DNA from 2 places in the Microcella indica genome. Region 2 is predicted to be linked to the other one. Evidence: predicted binding sites of a transcription regulator. Region 2 holds the regulator's gene; the other holds the start of a gene.

Region 1 (11,296 bases), 390 kb from region 2:
CACGGTCGCGATCAGCAACTACTCGGAGGTCACGACGTACGGAGCGAGCGCGACGAACGGCGCGAGCGCACGTGTGAGCGGCTCCACCGTCACCGTGAGCGGCCTCGCGGCGAACGCCGAGTCGACGGTCACCGTTGAGGCGGTGCGCCACGGCTACACGACCGCGTCGGCGAGCACGAGCGGCACGTCGCTCGAGGCGGGTGTCGCGCCCGTGCTCGGCGAGCCGGTCTCGATCGACGGCGGTTTCACCGTGCAGCTCGAGAACCTCGACGCGCTCGCCGTGTACGAGTTCTCCCTGCCGGGTGAGGCGACCGCGACCCTCGACGGCACGACCGTGACGGTCGCAGGCCTCGCCCCGGGGGAGAGCGCCGAGCTCACGGTCACGGCCCAGCGCGCCGGTCGCGCCGACGCGCCCACGACGGTGACCGGCGAGGCCTTGCCCGCCGCACCGAGCCCGCAGCTCGGAGACGTGACGCGCACCTCCGACGGCTTCACTGTGCCGCTCGTCGACGCCGTCGACGGCGTCGACTACTCCGTCTCCTCGACGGAGGGCGTCGCGGCTCTCAGCGACGGCGTGATCGTCGTCACGGGTCTCGACCCCGAGCAGGAGGCAACCCTCACGGTGACCGCTTCCCTCGCGGCTCACGTGGATGCGTCGACCTCGGTGACGAGCGCGGCACTGGGCACCGGCATCGCGCCCGCCCTGTCACTCGGCGACCGCACGCCGGACGGCTTCAGCGCGACGATCGACAACCCGCAGGACGGCGTGGACTACCTCGTCTCCACGACGGCGGGCTCCATCGTCCGCAGCGGTACGACCATCACGGTCACGGGACTCGCCCCGGCGCAGAGTGCGACGGTCACGGTCGTCGCGGTTGCTACCGGTCGCACCGACGCCCCCTCGAGCGTCACCTCGTCGGCGCTCGGTCAGGGCGCGATCGACCCGGCGGCCCCTGAGCCCACCCTCGACGGCTTCCGCGCTGAGATTCAGGACTTCGATGCCGAGGCGACCTACGAGGTCACGACCTCCGCGGGAGCGGTGGCGCTCGAAGGCGAGACGATCGTCGTCACGGGCCTCGCCCCCGGCGAGTCGGCGACCGTCACGATCGCCTTCACGAAGGAGGGTGAGACGGATGCCACGGCCGAGGTGACCGGAGCGGCCCTCGCCATCGGCACGGCCCCGACGTTCTCGTCCTCCACGAGCTCGGCGAGAGGCTTCACCTTCACGATCACGAACTACTCGGCCGAGATCAGCTACACGCTCGCCGCGACCAACGCCGGCAGCGTCACGCGCAGCGGCGCAACGGTCACGGTTGCCGGTCTTGCCCCGGGTGCGACGTCCGCGGTGACGGTCACGGCGAGCCGTGTCGGCTACCGGGATGCGTCCGCGGTGACCTCGGGCGTGGCCCTGCCCCCGGCACCGACCCCGCCCCCCGCCCCGGCGCCCGAGCCCGAGCCGACCGAGCCGTCGACCCCGACGCCGCCGCAGACCACGCCGCAGAACCCCGGCACATCGACGGCGATCGTCGATGGCGAGACTCAGCAGTCGACGATCGTGGTCGACGGCGAGCGCTTCACGGTCTCGACCCAGGGTGCAACCCTCGTCGTCGAGCCGATGTCGGGCGGCGCCTCAACCGGCTCGAGCGGCGGTACCACTCCCGTCGTGTTCGTGGGCGGCGACGTGAGCATCGACGTCGGCGGGTTCGCGGCTGACAGCTCGATCGAGATCTGGGCGTACTCGACGCCCACTTATCTGACGAGCATGACCGTCGGCTCGGATCTCGCGGCTGGCACGGTCGTGACGCTGCCGTCGAGCATCCGACCAGGCGAGCACACGATCGTCGTGACGGGCACGGGCGCGGATGGCGAGCCGATCGAGCTCTCCCTCGGCATCCTCGTGGTCGAGGAGATCGAGGAGCCTGCGGCAGAGCCCGCGGTCGTCGCGGATGACGCGACCGAGGCGACGACGGAGACCGATGGCGGAGCCTCGACCGGTATCGTCATCGCCTTCGCGATCCTGGCACTGCTGCTCGCGACGGGTCTGCTCTTCTTCCTGCTGGCGCGTCGTCGCCAGCGAGGCAGTACCGACGACAGCGCAGCCGCGCGGGCCTGACGCCACCGGGAGGGTCGGTGAGGCAAGCCTCGGCTTGCTGGCGCCGCGCCCTCCCGGGGCGTAGACCTGTCATCATGCGGAGACTTGTCGCGGCGGCACGGCGCTACCCCCTCGTCGGGCTCGCGGTGCTCGTCGGCGCCGTGGGGCTCGCGCTCCTCGCCGCCGACCTCGAGCCGATCGCCCGCTGGGGAGTGTCGATCTTCGCTCTCGGGGTCGCCCTCAAAGAGGGCGTCGGCATGGTGCGCAGCCTGCTCTCCGGACAGTTCGGGCTCGATGTGCTCGCGATCATGGCCATCGTGAGCACCGTCGTCGTGGGCGAGTACTGGGCGAGCCTCGTGATCGTGATCATGCTCGCCGGCGGCGAGGCGCTCGAGGATGTCGCGGCGGGCCGTGCGCAGCGCGAGCTGCGATCGTTGCTGGGTAAGGTGCCGCAGCAGGCTCACCGCCTCTCCGCCGAGGGCGACGTCGAGGATGTCGCGGTCGACGACGTCTCACCGGGCGATCGTCTACTCGTGCGCCCCTCCGAGGTCGTTCCCGTCGATGGCGAGCTCGCGAGTGCCGCCGCGACCTTCGACGAGTCCTCTCTCACGGGGGAGAGCATGCCCGTCGAGCGGCAGCGCGGCGACGCCGTGCTCAGCGGCTCGCTCGCCGGGGCCGACGCGGTCGAGATCGTGGCAACGGCACGCGCCGCCGACAGCCAGTACCAGCGCATCGTCGCGCTCGTGGAGGAGGCCTCCCAGTCGCGCGCCCCCATCGTGCGCCTCGCTGACCGCTACGCGCTGCCCTTCACGATCGTGTCGCTCGTCATCGCGGGCGTCGCCTGGGCGCTCAGCGGCGACCCCGTGCGCTTCGCCGAAGTGCTCGTCGTCGCGACGCCGTGCCCGCTGCTCATCGCCGCGCCCGTCGCGTTCATGGGCGGCATGTCGAGTGCTGCCAAGCACGGCATCGTCGTCAAGAATGCTGCCGCGCTCGAGCGGCTCGCGCGCACACGCACGGTCGCCTTCGACAAGACGGGCACTCTCACGCAGGGGCATCCGCAGGTCGTCGCTGTGCACCCGGCCGGTGGTATCGATGAGGATGACCTACTACGGCTCGTCGGCTCGGCCGAGCGGTACTCCTCCCATGTGCTCGCCGCAGCTCTCGTCGAGGCCGCGACCGACCGCGGCCTGGCCCTCGGCAGCTCGGAGGATGCGCGCGAGGTCGCCACGCACGGCGTCACCGCGACCGTCGACGGCCTCGCTGTCGTCGTGGGCAAGCCGGCCTTCGTGGCCGAGCACGCCGTCGGCGTGGAGCGGCGAGAGCTGCCGAGCGGCGAGTCCGCCGTCTACGTGGCGGTCGATGGAGAGTTCGCGGGCACGGTCGTGCTGCGCGACGAAGTGCGGGCGGATGCCGCGGCGACGCTGCGCGTGCTGGGCGAGCTGGGCATCCGGCGCACCCTCATGGTGACGGGCGACGTCGAAGCGACCGCGCGCCCCATCGCCGCCGGTCTCGGCATCGACGAGCTGCACGCGGAGTGCCTCCCGGAGGACAAGGTGCGCATCGTGCGCGAGCTCCAGCCGCGTCCGGTCGTCATGGTGGGCGACGGCGTCAACGACGCGCCTGTTCTCGCGGTCTCGGATGTCGGCATCGCGATGGGTGCGCGCGGCTCGACGGCCGCCTCCGAGTCGGCCGACGTCGTCATCATGCTCGACGACGTCGCCCGCGTCGCCCGCGCCGTGAGCATCGGGCAGCGCACTGTGCGCGTCGCCTTGCAAAGCATCTGGATGGGCATCATCATCTCGGTCGGGCTCATGCTCGTCGCCGCGTTCGGGTTCCTGCCCGCGATCGCCGGCGCGGCCCTACAGGAGGTCGTCGACCTCGTGGCGATCCTCGGCGCCCTGCGCGCCGTGCGCGCGGGGGAGGCGCGGCTGCCGGGGCTCGATCGGGCCGGAGGCATGAGAACGGGCCCCGCATCCGAGGATGCGAGGCCCGTCGAGGCACCCTCCCGCGGGAGCGCGCCCGGAGGCGTCACCCGCTAGGCGGAGACCTTCTTGCGGTCGCCGGCCATCGCAATCTCGATTTTGCGCGGCTTCGCCTTCTCGGCCACGGGGATCATGACGCTCAGCACGCCGTTCTCGTAGTGGGCCGAGATGTTCTCGGTGTCGATGTCTTTGCCGAGGGTGAGCTGGCGCAGGTAGCTGCCGGTGCCGCGCTCGCGGGCGAGCCACTGGACGCCCTCTTCGGTGCGGGCCGAGCGCTCAGCGCGGATCGTGAGCAGCTGGCCATCCACGTCCACATCGACCGTGCCGGGGTCGACACCAGGGAGGTCGGCGGTGAGCACGTAGTGGTCGCCGTCGCGGAACAGGTCCATGGGCATGAGGCGCGGGCTCTGGCGCTGGTCGAGCATGCTCGAGGCAACGCGGTCGAGCTCGCGGAACGGGTCGAAGAACATCGTCATCGCGGTACTCCTTGTCACGTCGCCCGCCGGGTGGCGGGTGGTCGATGTAAACCTGAGTCGGGGTGACTCAAGTAAGGAGATATTAGCACTCGAGTAGGGAGAGTGCCAAGTGTTCGCGCACGGCGAAAGTCCTGGTGAGAGCGGCTTCTCACCCGTGAATCGAGGTTCTCAGTACCCGACGAAGTAGTCGGTCTGCATGCGCTTCGCACCCGCCGCACGAAGGGCCGCGCGCCCCGCGGAGACCACTGCAGGGGCACCCGAGACGTACCCGCGCCGAGAAGCGAGGTCGGGCACGAGCTCGAGCAGGGCATCCCGCGTCAGGCTCTCGAGCGGCACCTCGACGACGCGCGCTCCCGCCGCCTCGAGAACGTCGCGGTAGAGCAGCTCGCCGGGGTTCGACGGCACGACCAGCACGACGACGTCGCGCCGCTCGCCGCGGGCCGTGAGCTCGGCGAGCTGACTGGCGAACGGCGTCACGCCGATGCCGCCCGCGAGCAGGACCAGCGGGATGCTCCGGTCGCGGGGCAGCAGGAAGTCGCCGGCGATGAGCGTGGTCGCCACGCGGGCCCCCGGCTTGAGCTCGCGCAGGGTTCGCTTGAGCGTGGAGCCCGGGTCGGGCATCCGCATGCCGAGGCGCACGATCGGATCGCTCGGGGCCGACGCGATCGTGAAGCTGCGGCGCATTCCCCTCTGGTCGGCTCCGTGCGGCACGTGCAGCTCAAGGTACTGGCCCGCCTCGAAGCGCAGCGGCCGCGAGGGCTCGAAGCGCAGCTCGGTCGCGTGCGGCGAGAGGGGCGCCGCGCCGATGAGGCGCAGCGAGACACCGGGGCGGCGCGAGACAGCGAAGGCGACGATGTTGCCCACGACGAGGGCCAGCTCGGGGGAGGTGTAGAGCGGGCCGAGGCTGAAGGGCACCGAGAACACCACGGCGACGACCGCCGCGGTGAGCCACTGCTGCCAGCGTCGCGGCGGCAGGGTGAGCGGCTCGGTGAGCATGAACCCGGCGAGGAAGACGATGGGGAACAGCAGCAGCACCGAGCTGTAGGCGTCGAGCGGCGCCGCGCCCGTGAGGGTGATGCGCGTACCGATGATCGCGACCGTGAGCACGATCGCGACGAGCCCGACGTCGAGGCGCCGCGTGCGGTCGAGCAGCAGGAGGGCGCCGAGGGCGACGACGGGCAGCATGGCGGGAGTCGCGATCCACCACGCGCCGATCGTGAGCCCGGCGAGGCTCGCGACGAGCACGCCCGTCGCGGCAGGGTTGAGCAGATGCCGCCCGCGCCACACGATGAGGTACTTCGACAGCGCCGCGATGATGCCGGCGGCGGCGGCGCCCACGAGCGCCATCGTGGCGAGGCTCGGCGGCACGAGGCACACGATGATGAGCGCTGTGATGACGCTCGACTCCCGGTGCGGCACGACGCGCGCGAGTCGTGCCGCGACCTCGTTTGCGCCGAGAGTGGCGACGAGCACGACCCCTGCGGTGCCGAGGATCGCGTACGGGTCGGGCCCGATGATGTCGAGGAACGCGAGGACGACACCGAGAGCGAGCACCACGACGAGGCTCGCGGTCGCCAGTCGGTACATGCTCACGCGGCCGGTGACGGCGTCGATCGTCGCTCTCATGCGAACAGCTCTCCTGACAGGTCGGGGCTGCCCTCGAGGCGGCCATCGTCGAACAATCGAACCCACTGGAACGGGAAACGCTCGGCCAGGCGCGCCGGTTCGGTGAGAAAGAGCGCCGTCGCGAGCCCATCGGCGAGCAGCGCCGTCTCGGCGATCGCCCACGCCGCGATGACTCCGCCGACCGGTCGGCCCGTCGTCGCGTCGACGATGTGGTGCAGGCCGTCGCCCCACGCGCGCCGGTTCGACGCCGACCCGCAGAGGGCCGCGCCGCGCACCTCGACGACGCCGACCGCCTTCGCGGGGTTGGCCGGGTTCTCGAGAGCGACACGGATGCTGCGCTCGCCCCAGCAGCGCAGGTCTCCGCTCGCATCCACGACGGTCTCGATCGCGCCACGGGCCTGCAGCAGGTCGCCGACGAGGTCGACGAGGTAGCCCTTGCCGGCCGCGCCCACGTCGAGCAGCACGGGGGCGGGGCAGTCGAGCACGAGCCCGGCCGCGGTCTCGCGCAGGCTCAGGGCGTCGCCCCAGCGCGGCGCAGCGCGCGGGGCGCCGCGCGGCTCGAGCCGGTAGGTCGCGTCGTAGCCGAGCTGCTCGAGCGAGGCGCCCGCGAGCGGGCTGAGCCTGCCGTCGGTGAGGTCGTGCAGCTCGCGGTAGAGGTCGAGCATCGGCACAGCATCCTCGGGCAGGGTCCAGGAGCCGGCCCCGCGCGCGATGCGGCTCACGAGCGAGTCGGTGCGGAAGCGCGACCAGTCGCGGTCGAAGCGCTCGATGCGCGCGTGCACGGCGGCGAGGTCGTCGTCGCTGAGTTCGCCGTCGGCCTCAACGCCGTGTTCACCGTCGTGCTCGCCGCCGTGCGCACCGCTGACGTCGAGGCGCCATGGCACCCCGATCGCGTCGAAGCGGCTCGACGCCACGTCTCAGCCCTCGAGCGCGTCGGCCTTGATGCTCGCGATGGCCTCGCGGAACCCGCCGCTCGTGAGCGAGGAGCCGGAGACGCGCGTGACGTCGAGCAGGTCGATGTCGACGCCGACCGCCTCGGCGGCGATGCCCTCGGCGAAGGCCGACTGGTAGAACTCGGTCGTCGGGTTGTTGGGGTTGGTCGTCACCTCGACCTCGGTCACCACGTCGTCCTCGAGCGTGACCGCGACGATGATGTTTTCGCTGCCGTTGGGTGAGGTGTAGGTGCCGTTGGCCTGGTAGCTGCCGTCGGCGTAGCTCGCCGAGGTGTCGCCAGGGGTCGTGCCGCCGGCCGTCGCGCCCGCATCAGCGCACCCGGCGAGGGTGCCGAGGAGGGTGAGGCCGGCTGCCGAGGCGTAGAGCGGCATGGCGGAGGGCCGAGTGCTGCGGGTCATGGGTCTCCTCGAGTCTGCGGTGAGGGGGCGCGTACTCGCGCTCGCGAGCTCAGAGTGCACTCGGCACACCATCAGCCTCGTGCCTCTGAGTGAGTATTCGCTGTGGTCGCGCCGAGCGATTGCCCCCGGCGCTCGCCGTGCTCTACCGCGCGACCTCGACCCCGTTCGCCCAGACGCGCTCGGTGCGCCAGTCGTCGTCGAGGACGACGAGGTCGGCGGCGAAGCCCGCCGCGAGCGAGCCCCACTCGTGGTCGCGGCCGAGCACGAACGCCGGCGTGCGGGTGAGCGCCTCGACCGCGCGCGCCTCGTCGATACCGGCGACGGTCACGGCCGTGCGCAGCGCGACATCCTGCGTGAGGGTCGAGCCGGCGATCGTCTGCGTGCCGTTGAGCACGGCGAGACCGTTCTGCACGGTGACGTTGAGCGAGCCGAGCTGGTAGTAGCCGTCCTGCCCTCCCGCGGCCGCCATCGCGTCGGTCACGAGCGCGACCCGGTGCGGAGCGGCGCGGAAGATCATCTGGGCGACCGAGGGGTGCACGTGCACCCCGTCGAGCACGAGTTCGAGGGTCACGCTGTCGTCGTCGAAGCCCGCGACGATCGGTCCAGGGTCGCGGTGGTGGATGCCCGGCATGGCGTTGAAGATGTGCGTCACGAGCGTCGCCCCCGCCTCGAAGGCGGCCCGCGCGAGGTACTCGTCGGCCTCGGTGTGCCCGACCGCGACGACGACGCCCGCCGCGACGAACTGCCGCACCGCGTCGAGCGCTCCGGGCAGCTCGGGGGCGATCGTGACCTGCCGGATGCAACCGTCACCCGCCTCGAGCAGGGTCGCCACGGTGGCCTCGTCCGGGTCGCGGAGGAACTCGGGGGAGTGCGCGCCCCGGCGGCCGATCGCGAGGAACGGGCCCTCGAGGTGCGCGCCGACGACGGTCGGGTCGCTCTCCGTGAGCGCCGCGACCACCCCGAGGCTCGCGACGACGTCGTCGAGGGGGTTGGCGACGAGCGAGATGACCGAGCGGGTCGTGCCGTGGGCGCGGTGCGTCGCGAGTGCCTGGCGAATCTCGTCCGGCCCGTTGTCGTACGCGGCACCGCCGCCGCCGTGCCCGTGGAGGTCGATGAACCCGGGCGTGATCGTGCGGCCGGCGACGTCGATCGTGGTCGCGGCGGGAGGCGGTGCATCCTGACCCGTCAGGCCGGTCGCCGCGATGCGATCGCCCTCGAGGAGGACCCAGCCGTGCCGGGACCCCTCGGCGTCGAGCAGCCGGCCGCCGGTGAGCAGTGTCGTGGTCATGCGAGCCCTTCGGGTGGGGAGCGAGCGACTACTGGAAGATGATGGTCCGCTGGCCGTCGAGGAGCACTCGGTCCTCCGCGAACCACGTGACCGCCTGGCTGAGGGTGCGGCTCTCCTCGTCCTGCCCGATCGCGACGAGCTCGGCCGGCGACCGCGAGTGGTCGACCCGCACGACGTTCTGCTCGATGATGGGGCCCTCGTCGAGGTCGCTCGTGACGAAGTGCGCCGTCGCACCGATGAGCTTCACACCCCGCTGATGGGCCTGCCGGTACGGGTTCGCACCCTTGAAGCCCGGCAGGAACGAGTGGTGGATGTTGATGATGCGGCCCTCGAGCGCGGCGCACAGCTCGGGGGAGAGGATCTGCATATAGCGGGCGAGCACGACGAGCTCGATGTCGTGCTCCTCGACCGCGCGCAGCACGCGCTCCTCGAACGCCGCCTTCTCGTCGGCGGTCGTGACCGGCCGCGACTCGAAGGGGACGTCGTAGAAGCTCGCGAGCTCGGCGAGGTCGGGGTGGTTGCCGAGCACGAGCGGAATCTCGACAGGCAGCTGCCCGCTGCGCTGGCGGAACAGCAGATCGTTGAGGCAGTGCGCCGCCTTCGAGACGAGCACGAGCGTGCGCAGGGGGCGACCGACGCGGTCGACGCGGCACTCCATGCCGTAGTTCTCGATCACCGGCTGCAGTGCCGCGAGCAGCCCCTCGTGGTCGGTCGCCGTCTCGGTCTGCAGGCGCAGGAAGAAGCGCCCGCTCTCGAGCCCCGAGAACTGCTGCAGCTCGGTGATGTTGCCCTGCGCTTCGACGATCGCTCCCGTCACGGCATGCACGATGCCGGGCCGGTCGTCGCAGACGATGGTCACGATCCAGTGGTTCAGGGGGCTTGTCACGCCCTTCAGCCTACGGTCGCCGCTGCCCGCAGGTGGTCATCCAACGCGGGTAGAGTGGCGCGCGGCTCGTCGTCAGGGCGCGCCCCGGGACAGTCGGCCCGTCGCGCCGACCGCGAAAGCTCTTGCCACTCACATGACTCACCCCACTCGTCCGTTCCCCTGGGTCGGGCTGCTCACCCTCTCCACCGCGATCTTCTTCATGGTCACGAGCGAGTTCCTGCCCACCGGCCTGCTGCCGCAGATCGCCGCCGACCTCGATGTCTCCGAAGCCCAGGTGGGGCTGCTCATCACGATCTTCGCGGGCACGGTCGTGCTCACGACGGCGCCGTTGGCCGCCCTGACCCGCCGCTTCGAGCGCAAGCACCTGCTGCTGGCCGTGCTCGTGCTCTTCGCGATCGCCAACGTGGGCGCGGCGATCGCCCCCGACTACGCGCTCCTCGTCGTCGCCCGGGTGCTCGGCGGTCTCGCGCACGGTCTGTTCTGGGCGATCGCGGGCGCCTACTCGGGCCACCTCGTTCCTCGTCATCAGATCGCGCGGGCCGTCGCGGTCACGAGCGGTGGCGGCACCGCGGCGTTCGTTCTCGGCGTGCCGGCCGGTACTGCGCTCGGCACGGCCCTCGGCTGGCGTGCCGCGTTCGGCGTCATCGCCGCGATCGTGCTCGTGCTGCTGGTGCTCGTCGTGCGGTTCCTGCCGGCTGTGCAGCACCGCCCGACGCTCGCCACGGGCGAGATCACCCTGCCCGCCCGCCGCGACCCCACGTTCCCCGCCGTGCTGTTCATCTGCTTGCTCGTGCTCATCGTCGTCGGCGGCCAGAACGTCTTCTACACCTACATCGCCCCGTTCCTCATCGACTCGGCGGGCTTCGCGGAGGCGAGCGTCGGCGCGCTCCTGTTCGTCTACGGGGGCGCGGGGGCGATCGGCTTGGTCCTCGCCGGATTCCTCGGGTCTCGATTCCCCCGCGGGGGGCTGTACGGGATGCTCGGCGTCGTCGCCGTGTCGGTGGCAGGTGTCGGCCTCTCGGCGGGAGTGCCGTTGCTCGTCATCGTGCTGCTCTTCGTGTGGGGCGCCGCCTTCGGCGGCATCCCGACCCTCCTGCAGACGCGCCTGCTGCACACGGCGTCGGCGCGCGTGCGCGACGTGGGCGCCGCGCTGCTCACAACCGCGTTCAACATCGGCATCGGCGGCGGCGCCGCGATCGGCGGTGCGCTCTTCGTCGTGCTGCCGACGCCGGCCCTCGCGCTCGTGCAGGCCGCGATCATCGGGTTCGGTCTCGCTCTGCTCGTCGTCGTCGACCTGGTGCGCGCCCGCCGCGCTCCCGTCGCCGTCGCCGATGACGACGTGGCGGACGAGTCGAGCGTGCCGCTCATCACCGGGTCGATCGTGCTGCCCGATCACTCTCAGCGCGGCGGGCGAGAGCCGCGGTAGACTCGACGCCGTCGCAACTGGCGTTCAGATGGGTCACCATCAGGAAGCGACTGACACGGCGAGGGGCCGTTCGCCTGGGCCCTCAGCACACCACCCGCCGGGGCAGCGTGCCCCGAGCCCGCGTACAAGGAGCCGACCGTGTCTGATTCCCTGCCTTCGACCTTCAAC
Region 2 (11,296 bases):
GCCCTCACCGCCACCGGCGCCCATGAGGGAGTGCAGCTCGTCGATGAACGTGATGACCTGGCCGTCGGAGTCGTCGATCTCCTTCAGAACGGCCTTGAGACGCTCCTCGAACTCGCCTCGGTACTTGGCGCCGGCGACGAGGGCGGCGAGGTCGAGACCCACGAGCTGCTTGTCCTTGAGCGAGTCGGGCACGTCGCCCGCGACGATGCGCTGGGCGAGCCCCTCGACGACGGCGGTCTTGCCGACGCCGGGCTCGCCGATGAGAACTGGGTTGTTCTTGGTGCGGCGGCTGAGCACCTGGCTCACGCGGCGAATCTCGGCGTCGCGGCCGATGACGGGGTCGAGCTTGCCGGAGCGGGCGATCTCGGTGAGGTTGACGCCGTACTGCTCGAGGGCAGACTTCTGGGCCTCCTGACTGGAGGGGGCACCTTGCATGTTGGCCATCGTGTTCTCCTGCGGGGCAGAGGGTGCGCGGCAATGTTGAGTCGCGGTGACTCAAGTTTACGCCGCGGTGCTCGACTCCGCTAGCGGATGCCCGTTCCGAGGCTCTGCTCACGGCGAACACGCAGGCCGCTCACAAGCGGGAAATACTCCGCCGGGGCAATCGCTTGAAGCCCACCATGACGACTCTCGGCATCATCGGTTCCGGCAACATCGGCTCGCAGCTCGCCCGCGCATTCGCGAGGCTCGGGCACGACATCGTGATCGCGAACTCGCGCGGCCCCGCCTCGCTCGAGGAGTTCGCCGCCGAGGTCACGGCGGGCGGTGGCGGCACCGTGACCCCCGGCACCGTCGAGGAGGCCTCCCGTGCGGGCGAACTCGTCGTGCTCACGGTTCCGCTCGGCGTCGTGCCGAGCATCCCGAGCGAATCGCTCGCGGGGCGCATCGTGATCGACACCAACAACTACTACCCGGGCCGAGACGGCAGCATCGCCGAGCTCGACGAGGAGCGCCTCACGACCGCAGAGTGGGTGGCGCAGCACCTGCCCGAGTCGACGGTCGTGAAGGCCTTCAACCACATCCCCGCCGCCGACATCTCGGCCCACGCCGAGCCCTCCGGCAGCTCCACGCGTCGTGCCCTCATGGTGTACGGCGACGATGACGCGGCGGTGCGGCGCGTGACCGAGCTCGTCGAGGCGATCGGATTCGACGCGATCGTCGGCGGGCCGCTCAGCGACAGCTGGCGCATTCAGCGGGATACCCCCGGCTACGGGCCGCGCTTCGCCGCGGCCGAGCTGCGGGAACAGCTCGCGGCCGTGCGCAGCTACGGCGAGCGGTAGCTCACCCGGCGCTCGTCAGCGCCGCCGCGAGACGGTCACCGTGAACTTCGGCCCGCGGGAAGCCTGCCGCGTCGGGCCCACCGCGCGCTCGAGGGCGGGCGCATAGTCCAGGTGGCTGTTCCACACGCTCCACAGCTGCCCGCCAGGGCGCAGCACGCGCCCCGCCTCGGCAAAGAGCCTCAGCGCGACGCCGGTGTGCACGGCCGCCCCGACGTGGAACGGCGGGTTGAGCACGATGAGGTCGGCGCTGTCGGTCGGCTGCGTCGACAGGCCGTCGTCCTGCACCGTGTCGACCTCGACGCCGTTGGCATCGGCCGTGAGACGTGCGCTCTCGACGGCGACGGCAGAGACATCGGTCGCGATGACCCTTGCTGTGGGAGCGCGGCGCGCGAGCGCGACGGCGAGCGCGCCGGACCCGCACGCCAGGTCGATCGCGGTCTCGTAGGCGGGCCACTGCTCGGCGACCTCCAGGAGGGCGCGCGTTCCGATATCGAGGGATGCCCCGCCGAACACACCCGCCCGCGCGACGATGCGCAGGCCGTGCTCGGGCGCCTCGCCGACAGCGGGTTCGAGCGGCGCGACGTCGCGCGGCCCTCGCGCGGTCAGCAGCCGCGCCTTCCCCCGCGCGAGCGAGACGTCGACCCGCTCCCAGCTGCGGCGCAGCACGTCGTTCTGGGTCGGCGTCATGTGCTTGACCATATTGCCCGCGAGCAGGACGGCATCGGGGTGGGCGGAGCGAGCGACCTCGCGCGCGATCGCGTCGAGTCGGTCGAGCGAGCGCGGCAGGCGCAGAAGGATGAGCCGGGCATCCCTCGAGACGACGTCGGCGAGCGCATGGTGGCTGATCGCTGTGACGCCGGCGTCGCCCGCGTTGGCGTCGAGAGCCCGACGCGCCACGAGCGAGTCCTGGTGCACGCGCACGTGCTGCGCACCGAGGGCGAGAGCGCCGAGGGTCAGCGCCCCGTGGGTGTCCTCGATGACGGCGACCTCGGCGGGCCGGTCCCGCAGCCAGGGCTCGGCCGTGTCGAGCAGGTAGCGGTCGGCGGCGTCCCAGGCCCGCAGCTCGGGCGTCTCGACGTCGGGGCGGCGGCGCAGGAGTTCGAGCACGCGGTCGAGCGGAGCATCGGTCACTCGCGCAACCCTAGGCCCTCGCGCCGGACTGCGTGGCCGCGACTAGCCCCGGCGGAAGGGTCGCCAGACGACGACCTGGTTCGACTTCTGCGCGCGCGTTCCCGCTTTGAGCGAGATGACCTCGCCCTCCGAGCCGGCGGCGAAGACGCGGCGACCAGGCTTGGAGAGCATCTCGTCGGCGAGCGCCGTCTCGAGCTCGCGCACGCGGCGACGCAGCTCGGTGACCTCGTTCTCGAGCTCGAGGATGCGGCGGATGCCCTCGAGGTTGAGACCCTCACCGCTGAGCCGGGCGATCTCGCGCAACTGCACGACGTTGCGCATCGAGTAGCGGCGGCTCTGCCCCGCCGTGCGCGTCGGCGACACGAGCCCGAGGCGGTCGTATTGCCGCAGGGTCTGGGGGTGCATCCCGGCCAGTTCCGCCGCGATCGCGATGGCGAACATGGGGGTGTCCTCGTCCACCTGGTCTCCTCCCACGTCGCTCCCGCCTCAGCTCATTGTGTCGCGCGCTACCCGCGTGCGCGAGCGATGAGGTCGTCGCGCGGGTTCTCAGCCGGCAGGGACTCCGCGAACTCGCGCAGCTTCTTCGTGCTCTCGGCGCTCACGTGCGCGGGCACCGCGACCTGCACGGTCGCGAGCAGGTCGCCCGTGCCCTTCGGCGTCGTCACGCCGCGGCCCTTGACGCGCAGCACGCGGCCGCTCGGTGTTCCCGGAGCGACCTTGAGCTTGACCGGGTCGCCCCCGAGGGTCGGCACCTCGATCGTCGCGCCGAGGGTCGCCTCGACGAAGGTCACGGGCACGTCGACGCGCAGGTTGAGACCGTCCCGCTCGAAGACGGGATGCTTGCGCACCGAGACCGTGAGCACGAGGTCACCGGCGGGACCGCCGTCGATGCTGCGCTCGCCCTTGCCCTTGAGGCGGATCTTCTGACCGTCCGAGACCCCCGCGGGAATCTTGACCGTGAGCGGCTTGCCGCCCTGGCGCTCGAGGGTGACCGTGTCCCCCTGGATCGCGGTGAGGAACTCCAGGGACACCGAGGCGGTCTGGTCGCGACCCTTGGTCGGGCCGCCGTAGCCGCGGAAACCGCCCGTCGTCTGGCCGAACCGGCCGTCGCCGAACATGCCGCCGAAGATGTCCTCGAAACCGCCGGCGCCGCCTTGCTGGGCGCGGCGACCACCGGCGCCGCCGCCGAACATGCCGCCGAAGACGTCCTCGAATCCGCCCTGCCCGCCGCCGCCGGCGGTGAAACGGGCTCCCGAGCCCATCGCGCGCAACTGGTCGTACTCGGCGCGCTGGGCCGGGTCGGCGAGGACGGCGTGCGCCTCGCTGATCTCCTTGAAGCGTGCCTCCGCAGTCGCGTCGTCGGGGTTCGAGTCAGGGTGGTACTTGCGAGCGAGGGCACGGTAGGCCTTCTTGAGGTCTGCCGCCGAGACGTCCTTCGGCACGCCGAGAACGGCGTAGAAGTCCTTCTCGAACCAGTCGTTGCTGGCCATGTCGCCCTCCTAGTTCTCGGGAACCGAGACGGCCACCTTCGCCGGGCGCACGAGCTTCTCCCCGAGGGCGTAGCCGACCTCGATCACATCGGCGACGGTGTTCGACGTCGCCTCCGCGCTCGGCAGCTGCACGAGGGCCTCGTGCAGGGCCGGGTCGAAAGGCTCGCCGATCTCGCCCACGCGTCGCAGGCCGTACCGCTCGAAGCTGCTGCGCATCTTCTGCGCCACGAGTTCGAGCGGGCTGCCCTCGAGGTCGCCGTGCGAGGCCGCACGATCCAGGTCGTCGATCGCCGGCAGAAGGGAGCGGATCACCTCGGCGACGACCGCTTCGCGGTTCGCCGCGCGATCGCGCTCGACGCGCGTGCGGAAGTTCGCGAGCTCGGCCTCCGCGCGCGCAGCGCGGTCCCGGTACTCCTCGATCTCCTTCGCCCCAGCCTCCGAGAGGATGTGGTCGATGTCGGCATCGAGCGAGTTGCCCGACTCCGAGACCTCCACGTCGGCATCCTCGACGGCGAAGAGCTCGTCGAGCTCCTCGGCATCCGTCGTCGCGCCGTCCTCGGCGAGAGGGGCGTCGTCGTCGCGAGCAGCCTGATCACTGTGCTCGTCACCGTGTTCGTCGGCCGCGGCCGGGGTGGGGGTGCCCTCCTCGGGCACCTCCGCCCCGTCCTCGTTCTTGCGCTTCTTGGCCGCCATCGGCTTACTTCTTGTCCTTGTCGGCGTCCGAGTCAGACTTCTCGTCCTCGTCGTCGACGATCTCGGCGTCGACGACGTCCTCATCGTCGTCCTCGGCCGGCGCCTCGGGCTGCTCGCCCGCGGCGGCTTCCGCCTGCGAGGCCGCGTAGATGGCCTCGCCGAGCTTCGTCTGCGACTGGTTGAGGGTGTCGAACGCCGACTTCACGGCGTCGTCGTCGTCACCGGCGAGCGCCGTCTTGAGAGCATCCACATCGGCCTGCACCTCGCTCTTGACGTCGTCGGGGAGGTTCTCCTCGTTCTCCTTGATGAGCTTCTCGATCGAGTAGGCGAGCTGCTCGGAGTTGTTGCGCAACTCGGCCTTCTCGCGACGCTCCTTGTCCTCGGCGGCGTGCTCCTCGGCCTCGCGGATCATGCGCTCGATGTCGTCCTTCTCGAGCGAGGATCCGCCCGTGATGGTCATCGACTGCTCCTTGCCAGTGCCCTTGTCCTTCGCGCTCACGTGCACGATGCCGTTGGCATCGATGTCGAAGGTCACCTCGACCTGAGGGATGCCCCGAGGCGCGGGCGCGATGCCGGTGAGCTCGAACGTGCCGAGGTTCTTGTTGTCCCGCGTGAACTCGCGCTCGCCCTGGAAGACCTGGATCGCCACGGAGGGCTGGTTGTCGTCCGCCGTCGTGAAGGTCTCACTGCGCTTGGTCGGGATGGCCGTGTTGCGCTCGATGAGCTTGGTCATGATGCCGCCCTTGGTCTCGATGCCGAGGCTGAGGGGCGTGACGTCGATGAGCAGGACGTCCTTGCGCTCGCCCTTGAGGACGCCCGCCTGGAGGGCCGCGCCCACGGCGACGACCTCGTCGGGGTTGACGCCCTTGTTGGGCTCCTTGCCGCCTGTCATCTTCTTGACGAGCTCGTTGACCGCGGGCATGCGGGTCGAGCCGCCGACGAGCACCACATGGGCGATGTCGTCGACCTTGACCCCGGCCTCCTTGATGACATCTTCGAAGGGCTTCTTGGTGCGGTCGAGCAGGTCGCTCGTGAGCTCTTCGAACTTGGCGCGGCTCAGCGACTCGTCGAGGTTGGCTGGGCCGTTCTCGGTGAGCGAGAGGTACGGCAGCTGGATGTTGGTGCTCGTGGAGCTCGAGAGCTCCTTCTTCGCCTGCTCGGCGGCCTCCTTGAGGCGCTGCTTGGCGATCTTGTCCTTCGTGACGTCGACGCCCGTCGAGTCCTTGAAGCGCTTGACGAGGTAGTCGACCACGCGCTCATCCCAGTCGTCGCCGCCGAGCCGGTTGTCACCGGAGGTCGCCTTGACCTGGATGGTGCTGAAGTCGTCGTCCTTGCCCACCTCGAGCAGGCTCACGTCGAAGGTTCCGCCACCGAGGTCGAAGACCAGGATGAGCTCGTCCTCCTTGCCCTTGTCGAGCCCGTAGGCGAGGGCCGCCGCGGTCGGCTCGTTGATGATGCGCAGCACGTTCAGCCCCGCGATCTCGCCGGCCTCCTTCGTGGCCTGGCGCTCAGCGTCGTTGAAGTAGGCGGGCACGGTGATGACGGCGTCGGTGACGCTCTCGCCCAGGTACTGTTCGGCGTCGCGCTTGAGCTTGGCGAGAATGCGCGCGCTGATCTCCTGCGGCGTGTACTTCTTGTCGTCGATCGCCTGGGTCCAGTCGGTGCCCATGTGGCGCTTGACGCTCGCGATGGTGCGGTCGACGTTGGTGACGGCCTGGCGCTTGGCGGTCTCGCCGACGAGCACCTCGCCGTCCTTGGTGAAGGCCACGACGGAGGGCGTGGTGCGGAAGCCCTCTGCGTTGGCGATGACGGTGGGTTCTCCACCTTCGAGGACGGAGACGACGGAGTTCGTGGTTCCGAGGTCGATGCCGACGGCACGTGCCATGGTGGTGCTCCTTCTGGTGTTGGGGTGACGCTCTGAAGTCGGGGGCGCGAAAGGTTGAGTCGCGCGATATCAAGTTTGAGAGACCGGATGCTCGGTGTCAAGTCGAGGGGTGAAAACTTGAGCTGCCCTGGCTCAACTCTCAGGGTTCTGGCGCTTGGTCTTGCGAATGTGCGCGCGATCGCTACCGGCTGTTCACCGGCTCGCAGTAGCGTGAGCGCATGACTGAGAAGCCCGGCGACAACGACGTCGACACGCCCTCCTCTTCCATCGAGCCGCCGACGGTCGCCCGCACGGGTGCCGTCGCCGCCGCGGGTGGCCCGTTCAGCGAGAAGCCCGTTCCCCGCCGGCAGGTGTGGTCATGGGCACTGTGGGATTGGGCGACGCAGCCCTTCAACACGGTCATCCTCACCTTCGTCTTCGCCGCCCTCTACTTGACATCCGATGCCTTCATCGATCCGGCGGTGGTCGCGCTCGGTACGGAAGACCCGGAGTACCGGCGCGCGATCGACGGGCTCTCCGCGAACTACGGCGTCGCGACTCTCATCGCGGGCCTTCTCATCGCCCTCGTCGCCCCCGTGCTCGGCCAGCGCGCCGACGCCGCGGGCAATCGCAAGCTCTGGCTCGGCATCGGCACGGGTCTCCTCATCGTCTGTACCGCTGGCCTGTTCTTCGTCGAGGCCATGCCGGAGTTCTTCTGGCTCGGCGCGATGCTCATCGCCGCCGGCTCGGTCTTCGGCGAGATCGCGGGCGTCAACTACAACGCCATGCTCAAGCAGGTCTCGACCCGCGCGACGATCGGCCGCGTGAGCGGACTCGGCTGGGGCTTCGGCTACCTCGGCGGGATCGTGGCGATGATCATCGTCGTCGTCGCGCAGACCTTCGACTTCTTCGGCCTGCCGCTCGACAACGGCATGCCCTTCCGCATCATCGCCCTCGGCTGCGCGGTGTGGACGCTCATCTTCGCCATCCCGATCTTCCTCAACGTTCCCGAGTCGGAGCCCGCCGCCGACCGCCCGCGCGTCAACTTCTTCCGCTCCTACGTGGTGCTGTGGCACGACATCGTCGATCTGTTCCGCACGGCCCGTCAGACCTTCTGGTTCCTGCTCGCCGCCGCCGTCTACCGCGACGGGCTTGCGGGTGTCTTCACGTTCGGCGCGATCCTCGCCTCCGTCGCCTTCGGCTTCAGCGCCAACGAGGTCATCATCTTCGGCATCGCCGCGAACCTCATCGCGGGAGTCTCCACGATCTTCGCCGGTCGCCTCGACGACAAGTTCGGCGCACGCCGCGTCATCCTCTTCGCTCTCGCCGGGCTCAGTGTCTCGGGCGTTCTGGTCTTCCTGCTCGAGCCCGCGGGCGTCGTCGTGTTCTGGATCTTCGGCCTTGCCCTCACCGCCTTTGTCGGTCCCGTGCAGGCCGCGAGTCGTTCGCTCCTTGCGCGCGTCACCCCCGCCGGACGCGAGGGTGAGATCTTCGGCCTCTATGCCACGACGGGTCGCGCCGTCAGCTTCCTCGCCCCTGCCGCATGGGCCGGGTTCATTTCGACGGCGTCGGCTCTCGGTTCCCCCAACGCAACCCTGTGGGGCGTGCTCGGCATCGTCGTGATCCTCGCCATCGGCTTCGTGCTCATGCTCTTCGTGAAGCCCGGCGAGCACGCTTCCCTCGCCTCCCGCAGCTAGAGGGCTACGTGCGCGCGAGCGCCTCGATGTCCTCCTCGAACTGCGTGGAGACGACCGACGAGACCGTCGCGCGGGTCTTCGCGATCGCCTCGAGGTAGTCCTCGGTGGAGGGTCCGAGCTTGTGCTCCCCGCCCTCGCCAAACACCGACTGCTCGAGCGCGGCCTGGGCGGCCGACCGCGCCGCGAACTCGATGTCGGCCGGCGAGTAGCCGTCGGTGCTCGCGACGATCTGCGCGACGTCGAGGCTGCCCTGCACCGATTCGGGGATGTACCGCGACCAGATCGCCTCCCGAGCCGCGGCGTCCGGCAGCCCGATCGGGATCACGTAGTCGAATCGACCGTGGCGGAGGAACGCCGCGTCGAGTGCGCGGATGAAGTTCGTCGCGCATATCAGCAGCCGCCCCGGGGAGTCGCGGAAGGCCGGGATGATCTTGAGCAGCTCGTTGGTGACGCCCTGCATGGCCGACGGCGGCTCCCCGCCGCGCTGCGCCGCGATCTCCTCGACCTCGTCGATGAAGACGATGACGTGGTCGAGCTCCGCGATGTTGAGGAACGTCTCCCGCAGCCCCCCGGCGAGACCCTGGGGGCTGTGCGCGAGACGCGAGGGGAAGACCTCGACGAAGGGCCACTGCAGGCGCGACGCCACCGCCTTCGCGAAGGTCGTCTTGCCGGTGCCGGGAGGGCCGAAGAGCACGATCGACCGTGGCGGCTCCACACCGAACTGCTCCGCGAGAGCCGGGTCGGCGAGCGGGAGGACGAGTCGTCGCTCGAGCAGCTCCTTCTCCGCGTGCATGCCCGCGATCGATCCCCACAGATCGCGAGGCAGGATGCGCCCACCGAGGTCGCGCAGCACCGACAGCTCACGCTGCTTGACGGGAATCTCGCGCTCGAAGTAGCTCAAGTGAGCTCGATCCTCGAACCCGGCCTTCGTGAGCGCCCCGAACTGCTGCTGCTGATCCGGCACGAGGATCGACAGCCGCGTGAGACCCTGCGGCGCCATGCGCTGCTCGAGGGCTGCCAGCAGAGAGCCGGCGATGCCCGATCCGCGCGCCGAGGACGTCACGGCGAGGAAGACGATCCACCCCTGATCGTGGGCGGCCCGCGCGACGGCGACGCCGAGCACCTCCTCGCCGCGCACGGCGATGACGGCATGATCCTTCTCGCACGAGGCGAGCACCTCGGCGAGCGCGTACACGGGCTCGACGCCCTCCTCGCGCACTTCGTCCCAGAGGCGCAGGATCGCATCCATGTCGGCGGGCTGGTAGTCGCGAAGGCGCACGGCGGTCATGTCTCATGGTCGCAGGAGCTTCCCGGGAATTCGACCCCGATCACCTGGCAGAGTGAACCCATGACCCCTGGCTCCCCCACGACCGCGCAGAAGGCCGAAGCGCTCAGCGCCCTCCACGTGCCCGGCGACCCGCTCATCGTGACGAACGTGTGGGACTCCATGACGGCCCGCATCGTCGCCCGCACACCGGGGGTGCGCGCGCTCGCGACCGCGAGCCACTCGGTCGCCTTCGCGCTCGGGGTTCCCGACGGCGAGGGCATGACCGTCGAGCAGGCCCTCGACGCTGCGCGGCGCATCACCGGCTCGACCGAGCTGCCCGTGAGCGTCGACTTCGAGCGCGGGTACGCGAGCGATGCCGCGGGCGTGCGGGACAACGTCGCGCGGCTCATCGACGCGGGTGCCGCCGGTCTCAACATCGAGGACTCGCTCGACGGCGCGACGAGCGACCGCCGCCCCCTCGAGGAAGCCGCCGCACGCGTCGCCGCGGCGCGAGCGGCCGCCGACACCGCGGGCGTGCCCCTCGCGATCAACGCGCGCACCGACACCCTCGCAGGCTCTCCCGACAACTGGGACGAAGCGATCGACCGCGCTAACGCCTACGTAGACGCGGGGGCGACGAGCATCTTCATGCTCGGCCTCAGCACCGAGCAGAAGGTCGCCGACGCCGTCGCCGCGGTGCGCGCGCCGATCGCCGTCTTCGCCCACCCGGGCTACCTGTCGCTGCAGCGGCTCGCCGAGCTCGGCGTCGGCCGCGTCTCGTTCGGTCCGCAATCCCTCGGCCTCACGCTGCACCACCTCGCGGCGGCCGCGGCGCAGCTCACCGCGCGCGGCGAGTACCCGTCCGAGCTCGCCTACCGCTACGAGTTGTGAGGGCTCTCCGGTGAGTGACGACGATCTCGACGCCGTCGGGCCCGGCTGGCAGCCCGACCCCGAGCGCGCAGGCTACGAGCGCTGGTTCGACGGCACCGCCTTCACCGGGCGCGCCCACCGCGAGCCCGACCTCTTCTCGGCGTTCAGTCCCGCCGTCGCGCGCTCGCTGCGGCCGGGCCCCAATCGGGATGCCCGGCTCGCGCGCCTCGGCATCGCCCTCACGATTCTCGGCTTCGTCACGCAGCTGCTCGCCTCCTCCGGCCTCGTGAGCGTGCGGGGCGTCGACGACACGGCCCTCGTGCTGCTCGCGCTCGCGTTCGCGGCCGCCGTCGCCGCGCTCACCGCCGTGCTCGCGCTGCGCGCGCTGCACCGCGCGCCCCGCCTCGGCGGCAAGGGCATCGCGACGCTCGCGCTCGGCGTGAGCATCATCCTGGGGCTCGCCCCCGTGCTGCTGCTCGTCGCGATCGGCTTGGCGGGGGGCGCGGGGCTGCCTTCCTAGCGCGACGAACCGCCCGGCTCAGCGGACACGCACGACCGCGGCCGACCAGGCCGGCAACGAGAGTTCGGCGCCGTCGGAGCGGTCGAGGTGCTCGAAGCGAGCATCCGGCGTCGTCGCGAGAAGAATGTGCGCTGACCGCTCGCCGCGTCCATCGGCCGCCTCCATCGGGAAGGTCGCCGGCTCGCCGAAGGCGACGCACACGCTCACGAGTCCCGCAGCGGGATCGTCGAGACCGGCCCCGCGGTCCATGCGGAAACGGCTCGGCGCGGTGTCGGGCGCCGGGCCGCTCGACTCGGCGCCCGTGTGGGCGAAGCGCGGGTCGGTCAGCTCGGGCGTCGCGCGGCGCAGCGCGAGGAGGGCGCGGTGCAGGTGGAGCAGCCGAGCGTGGCGGTCGTCATCGAGCTCCTCCCAGTGCAGTCGCGCACTCGCGAACGTCGCCGGGTCCTGCGGGTCGGGCACGACCGACTCGTCCCAGCCCATCTTC

What was found. The regulator HspR, encoded in region 2, represses chaperone genes until heat shock. The targets are predictions, from matches to a motif close to AAGTTGAGTCNNNNNGACTCAACTT.
Region 1: the regulator HspR is predicted to act here: its motif matches at 4,600-4,624, upstream of HUJ41_RS01510 (Hsp20/alpha crystallin family protein).

The regions. Positions count from the first base shown of each region.
Region 1 covers NZ_CP058670.1:304,705-316,000, forward strand. Annotated here, with positions in the region: gene HUJ41_RS01500 (beta strand repeat-containing protein) at 1-2,113, shown strand, start outside; gene HUJ41_RS01505 (heavy metal translocating P-type ATPase) at 2,188-4,131, shown strand; gene HUJ41_RS01510 (Hsp20/alpha crystallin family protein) at 4,128-4,550, opposite strand; gene HUJ41_RS01515 (FAD-dependent oxidoreductase) at 4,719-6,176, opposite strand; gene HUJ41_RS01520 (FAD:protein FMN transferase) at 6,173-7,090, opposite strand; gene HUJ41_RS01525 (FMN-binding protein) at 7,094-7,528, opposite strand; gene nagA (N-acetylglucosamine-6-phosphate deacetylase) at 7,671-8,816, opposite strand; gene purU (formyltetrahydrofolate deformylase) at 8,845-9,702, opposite strand; gene HUJ41_RS01540 (MFS transporter) at 9,836-11,128, shown strand; ZMP/ZTP riboswitch at 11,132-11,215, shown strand; gene glyA (serine hydroxymethyltransferase) at 11,267-11,296, shown strand, end outside.
Region 2 covers NZ_CP058670.1:2,504,274-2,515,569, forward strand. Annotated here, with positions in the region: gene HUJ41_RS12195 (ATP-dependent Clp protease ATP-binding subunit) at 1-444, opposite strand, end outside; gene HUJ41_RS12200 (NADPH-dependent F420 reductase) at 609-1,280, shown strand; gene HUJ41_RS12205 (class I SAM-dependent methyltransferase) at 1,296-2,411, opposite strand; gene HUJ41_RS12210 (heat shock protein transcriptional repressor HspR) at 2,454-2,852, opposite strand; gene HUJ41_RS12215 (DnaJ C-terminal domain-containing protein) at 2,918-3,901, opposite strand; gene HUJ41_RS12220 (nucleotide exchange factor GrpE) at 3,911-4,594, opposite strand; gene dnaK (molecular chaperone DnaK) at 4,599-6,479, opposite strand; gene HUJ41_RS12230 (MFS transporter) at 6,698-8,155, shown strand; gene HUJ41_RS12235 (ATP-binding protein) at 8,160-9,443, opposite strand; gene HUJ41_RS12240 (isocitrate lyase/PEP mutase family protein) at 9,504-10,313, shown strand; gene HUJ41_RS12245 (DUF2510 domain-containing protein) at 10,324-10,812, shown strand; gene treZ (malto-oligosyltrehalose trehalohydrolase) at 10,831-11,296, opposite strand, start outside.